Regions from separate parts of the Peribacillus sp. FSL R5-0717 genome, predicted to be linked through region 2. Evidence: riboswitches for the same ligand, from Rfam matches in the RefSeq annotation. Region 2 holds a riboswitch; the other holds the start of a gene.

Region 1 (3,158 bases), 2.0 Mb from region 2:
AAATCATGGAAGAACACATAGAGTTTAGAGAGGCAGAACTATCTGATCTACCCAGAATTGTTGAAATATATAATTCGACAATTGCTTCAAGGATGGTCACGGCAGATACGGAACCTGTATCCGTCCAATCGAGGGTTAAATGGTTTGAGGAACATCATTCAGAAAGTAGACCGCTATATATCATTACTATAGAAGGGAAAACCGCTGGATGGATGAGCTTTCAATCCTTTTATGGCCGACCGGCATATAATTCCACTGCCGAAATCAGCATTTACATTGATGATTATTTCCGGGGAAAAGGAATTGGACAAATTTCGATTCGAAAGGCAATTGAATTGAGTCCAAAATTAGGTGTTAAGACTTTATTGGGTTTCATTTTCGCCCATAATACACCAAGCCTTAAGCTTTTTTCCAAATTCGGGTTTGAAGAATGGGCACATTTACCTCAAGTTGCCGAGATGGATGGCATTGAGCGGGATTTGATCATTCTAGGTAAACGTGTCGATATTTAATATATAATTCTTTAGAGCTATTGCCTTGAGCAGTAGCTTTTTTAGATTAATACAGGTCGAATTGCTAATTTAAAAATACCTATATGCTTCTTGAAGGGAAAAATATTCAGAATCTCTTTTACTTGCTAACGCATTCAATAGCGTATCCAATTCTTGACTGGCTTGTACAGTCAGCAGACTTGTTAAGCCGTAAATCGCTCCCAACTTTATCATTTCCTGTCTCTTCTCTTCTACTTTTTCTATAGTTACCTTACGGCAAGGCATCATAGCCACCTCCCATTTATTCAATATTTTTACACTTTCATCATAATGAAATCACTAGTTAAAATCAACTATTTCCCAGAAATTAATTGTGTTATTTTATAGGTCAAATGTGACAAAACACCTATTTTGTTATTTAATTATGTATAATTTGTGTCGTTTTCTAATAAACGCAAAAAAAGCATCCACTAGTGTAGACTGCGAATGCTTACATCATATCCCTTATCCAAAAATCCAAATATTGTATTCCGATAACTATGTCATCCATTCAGAAGGTGACTCGTTATTAGGTCTATTTATAACAATCTTATATTCATCTTCAAGTACTTTTAATGGGGCATCATAAAGGTGCCTTTCATCAGAGGTTTTGTATACTCCATTGGCCAATAGCTCTTCAATGAGTTTTGCCTTCCTCTGTTCAATCCTCTTAAATAATTCTGCCATGTAAATGGCTCCTTTCCGTCCTAGTGCCTGCTTCTAGTTAGCTAAACTTTATCAACTTGTTTGATTTCACCAAATTATATATACCTTTTCTAGTATGTCACTAAACGTTATTTCCCAAAAATAAAAGCCCCTTCTAATTTAAGAAGAGGCTGACAGTGTCCGTTCGGCTCTTCTTATCTTCCAAGCATATGCTTGTTGGATTTAGCACAGTTCCCTAAACGGGTCCGCTGCCGAGGTTTCTTAGGGCCAAGTCCCTCCACCTCTCTGGATAAGAATTCAATATATAATGATGTAGAAATGATTCTATCCTAATAATCTTCAAAAGTCAATTACCTGGTTCTCCCTTTTTTCCTGGACATAAAGTGATTCCTCTTTCAAATACGGGTTGCATTTTCTTGTCTTTCTGATATGATGTCAGTAATTACATACAATTCACACCACTAGGGGAGTCTTTTTTAAGACTGAGATGGAATTAGTTCCGGACCCTTTGAACCTGAACCGGCTCATACCGGCGGAGGGAAGTGGATGATATCGTCCATTTTACAGACTATATCCATCTACCCCGTTCCGTATTCAGGAACGGGGTTTTTTATTTAACAAAGGCAAAGGGAGCCATTCTATAGGAGGATGAACAATGGAGAATACAAAATTAGAAACATTCAGTGATAGACTGCATGCACGGGCAAAAGAGATTTGGAAAAGGAACCATTCACATGCCTTTGTCCAGGCAATTGGAAACGGCACACTTCCTGAAAAGAAATTTGCCTATTACCTGAAGCAGGACTATGTCTATCTCATGGATTATTCCAAGCTCTTTGCTTTAGGTGTCATCAAAGCCCATAACATCGAAACCATGGCAAAATTTGCGAGCATTTTAAATGAAACCCTTCAAGTGGAAATGGATATTCATCGGCATTATGCTTCCGAATTCGGGATCAGCTCCAAGGAATTGGAAAATACAGAACCTACTCCAACCACTCTAGCCTATACAGGTTACATGCTAAATGCAGCTCAGCATGGGACTTTGGCAGACTTGATCGCCTGTCTCCTTCCCTGCGCTTGGGATTATTATGAAATCGGTTTGCTATTAAAAGAACAAAATGGAGCAGCACTGGAAAACAATCGCTACGCAGATTGGATAAGGTCCTATTCATCTCCTGAGTTCGGGGAAGCACACAAGTGGCTGATCGCTTTGTTGGAAGAATTGACGGAAGGCATGCCTGAAAAGGAACTTCTTAGATTAGAAAAGCACTTTTTGGTTACTTCCCGATATGAATATTTATTCTGGGACATGGTTCAAAATGAGCAGGATTGGCCTCTGTAGGTGGTTGACATGAGGATGAACCCTATCAAGAAACTGACATTGACTGCCATGATCACGGCTTTAACGACGCTTACCAGTTCATTTATTTTCATCCCTGCAGGATTTGCAAAAATCTTTCCTATTCAACATCTGGCAAATGTCCTGACGGCGGTTCTATTGGGGCCTGCATATGCGGTGACACAAGCTTTTTTAGTTTCCATCATTAGAAACATGTCTGGTACCGGTTCAATTTTCGCCTTTCCAGGCAGCATGATTGGTGCACTTTTGGCCGCCATCCTTTACCGAAAAACACAAAGCTTAAAATTCGCCTGTTTAGGGGAAGTGATCGGGACCGGCTTTCTCGGTTCCCTGGCCTGTTATCCGCTTGCCACCCTCCTATTGGGAGAAAAAGCTGCACTTTTTGGTTTTTTACCGGCTTTTATGTTCAGTTCATTCGCAGGTGCGATTTTAGCTTTCATATTACTTAAAATACTGCTAAAAAATAATTATATGAAGGGGTTTTTTTATGAAAACAGCATTAACGATCGCAGGCTCTGATTCAGGGGGCGGTGCTGGAATACAAGCGGATTTAAAAACATTTTCTGCACATGGTGTATTTGGAATGTCTGCCATCACAG
Region 2 (3,158 bases):
ATGTCCTGCAATACTTGGGTTCACGATGTTATCGATTGCTTGCATTTGGTAAGCAGCACGAGTGTTTTCAGTCAATGAACTGTCATCATAGTTTGCTTCACGCGTATCCGGATCAACAACAACATTTTCCAATACAGCACCAAAACGGATTGCATCGAAAATTTGCGGTTCTTTTTCACGTGAAAGGTTGATCGTTTTTGCATAGCAGCCGCCTTCGATGTTGAATACGCCGTTAGAAGACCAGCCGTGCTCATCATCGCCAATCAATTTACGGCTAGTGTCTGCTGATAAAGTTGTTTTGCCTGTACCGGACAGTCCGAAGAATAAAGCGACGTCCCCTTCACGTCCTACGTTGGCAGAGCAATGCATTGGAAGGATTCCAGCCTCTGGAAGTAAGTAGTTCATGATCGAGAAGATCGATTTTTTCATTTCTCCTGCATATTCCGTTCCGCCGATCAGGATCGTACGGCGTTCAAATGATACGATGATGAACGTTTCGGATGTAGTTCCGTCCACTTCGGGGTCCGCTTTGAAGTTAGGTGCAGAAAGGATCGTGAATTCAGCTTCGTGACCTCTCAGTTCCTCTTCGTTTGGACGGATGAACAAAGTATGGGCGAAAAGGTTATGCCAAGCATATTCATTAACAACACGGATGGGAAGACGTGATGATTCGTCTGCACCAGCGAAACCTTTAAAAACAAAAATCTCTTCTTTTGCTTTTAGGTAGTCAACTACTTTATTATATAGTTTATTGAACACATCTTCGGAAATCGGCCGGTTCACGGGACCCCAATCGATTTTATCTTTAACTGATGCTTCTTCCACGATATATTTATCTTTAGGTGAACGACCAGTATATTTGCCAGTTTCAGCTTTTACCGCGCCGGTTGATGTTAAAACGCCTTCATTTCTGCTTAGTACTTTTTCGACCAATTGAGGAACTGATAGTTGAGTTTGCACATTGTTTCCTGTTAATAATTGGTGTAACTCATTAGAAACATCTACAGAATTCATATATGAGGTACCTTCCTTTGTTTGAGTTTTTAGATTACAATTAGTATAACACATTCATTTAATTAGTCTATACTATTTCTTTTAATTTGTGATTATTTTCAGATAGCCGCATTAATCATTTTAATCCGGCAGGAACCGAGTCAGGATGATTGCATATACTTTCATGAGGAAAAATTTATTTAAATAGGAAGTAAGTAAACAATATATGTCTAAAGGGAAAGTCTGGATGTCGTTCCTTTTCGATATTCAATACTTTATTATTAATGGCAATTTACAACATTTCTATTCGTATATTGCGTTGTAAACCCCTCTAGGACGTTGTATCAACATGTTTTTTCAAATGAACGCCATTCTGGGTGGAAATGTTCTTTTTAGAAAAGCATTGACAAATTCCAGCTAGATACGATAATATCTTAAATTGTACGGATTCTCTTATCCCGAGTTGGTGGAGGGACAGGCCCTTTGAAACCCAGCAACCTGCCATATTGAACTTGACTCCAAGATCGATCGCCGAAAATAAAGCGAAGGTCTTCAAGGAATAGTGGTGATGGTGCTAACCTGAGCAAGGTAAAAAACCCTTGAACGATAAGAGTGAAAGGATAGAAGACAGAATTTTAAACCTTTCCTCATTTGCCAGGGAAGGTTTTTGTGTTTTTTATAAGTAATTCTGTGTCTATAGTTGAAACTAATGAGGGAAACGAGTTCCGTAAAAATCAGGCTTATGCCTACAACATACTAACTTCCAAGGAGGAAATATGATGTCAAAGAAACGTCTATTTACTTCTGAATCTGTTACAGAGGGCCATCCGGACAAAATTTGTGATCAGATTTCAGATTCCATTTTAGATGCTATCCTAGCTAAGGATGCAAATGCACGTGTTGCGTGTGAAACTAGTGTAACTACAGGTCTTGTACTTGTTGCTGGTGAAATTACAACGTCCGCTTACGTGGATATCCCGCGTATCGTTCGTGATACGGTTAAAGGAATTGGCTATACACGTGCGAAATACGGTTTCGATGCTGAAACTTGTGCCGTTTTGAGTTCCATTGATGAGCAGTCTGCCGATATCGCAGCTGGTGTCGATAAAGCATTGGAAGCTCGTGAAGGAAATATGTCAGATGAAGAAATCGATGCAATCGGTGCAGGGGACCAAGGTCTTATGTTCGGATTCGCTTGTAATGAAACAGAAGAGCTTATGCCGCTTCCGATTTCATTGGCGCATAAACTTTCATTCCGCTTGACTCAAGTTCGTAAAGATGAAACTCTTGCTTACCTACGCCCTGATGGTAAAACACAGGTAACCGTGGAATATGATGAGAATAACCGTCCTGTACGTGTAGATACAATCGTCATCTCTACACAGCATGATGCAGAAATTACGCTTGAACAAATTCAAGCCGATCTAAAAGAACATGTGATCAAAGCTGTCGTTCCAGCCGAGTTGATCGATGCAGATACTAAGTACTTCATCAACCCGACTGGCCGTTTCGTAATCGGCGGACCTCAAGGGGATGCTGGTCTTACTGGACGTAAAATCATCGTTGATACTTACGGCGGATACGCTCGTCACGGCGGCGGTGCATTCTCTGGTAAGGATGCTACTAAAGTTGACCGTTCTGCTGCATACGCTGCACGTTACGTTGCGAAAAACATCGTGGCAGCCGGCCTTGCCGACAAAGCGGAAGTTCAATTGGCATACGCAATTGGTGTGGCAGAGCCTGTATCGATCTCCATTGATACGTTCGGAACTGGTACAGTTAGCGAAGAAGTCCTTGTTGACCTAGTTCGCGCAAACTTCGACCTTCGTCCAGCTGGTATCATCAAAATGCTTGACCTTCGTCGCCCAATCTACAAACAAACAGCTGCATACGGACACTTCGGCCGTACAGATGTTGATCTTCCATGGGAACGCACGGACAAAGCAGAAACATTAAAAGCACAAGCGTAATTCATATAAAAAAAGGTGTCCCGTTATTTGCGGGGCACCTTTTTTATGGATTAACTTAGCCGTCTGCGGGAATAATTCAAGAAATCCCAAAGAAATTCAACTTTAAGGGCCTTACTCATGAATAATGAGCGTTTATTCGTGAATTAGGAGCAAATACTCGTGAGTTTCAGCGATTTACTCGTGAAATTGGTGCAA

Evidence for each region. A riboswitch is a leader RNA that binds a small molecule or an ion and turns the genes downstream of it on or off. The one in region 2 is predicted to bind S-adenosylmethionine.
Region 1: another riboswitch for S-adenosylmethionine. It lies ahead of NYE65_RS19145 (Fur-regulated basic protein FbpA); the one in region 2 lies ahead of metK (methionine adenosyltransferase).

Annotation. Positions count from the first base shown of each region.
Region 1 is NZ_JBBOOF010000001.1:3,962,227-3,965,384, reverse strand. It holds gene NYE65_RS19155 (GNAT family N-acetyltransferase) at 6-512, shown strand; gene NYE65_RS19150 (aspartyl-phosphate phosphatase Spo0E family protein) at 582-776, opposite strand; gene NYE65_RS19145 (Fur-regulated basic protein FbpA) at 1,029-1,217, opposite strand; SAM riboswitch class I at 1,388-1,492, opposite strand; TPP riboswitch at 1,650-1,754, shown strand; gene tenA (thiaminase II) at 1,852-2,541, shown strand; gene thiW (energy coupling factor transporter S component ThiW) at 2,557-3,078, shown strand; gene thiD (bifunctional hydroxymethylpyrimidine kinase/phosphomethylpyrimidine kinase) at 3,047-3,158, shown strand, end outside.
Region 2 is NZ_JBBOOF010000001.1:1,974,698-1,977,855, reverse strand. It holds gene pckA (phosphoenolpyruvate carboxykinase (ATP)) at 1-1,014, opposite strand, end outside; SAM riboswitch class I at 1,444-1,606, shown strand; gene metK (methionine adenosyltransferase) at 1,770-2,963, shown strand.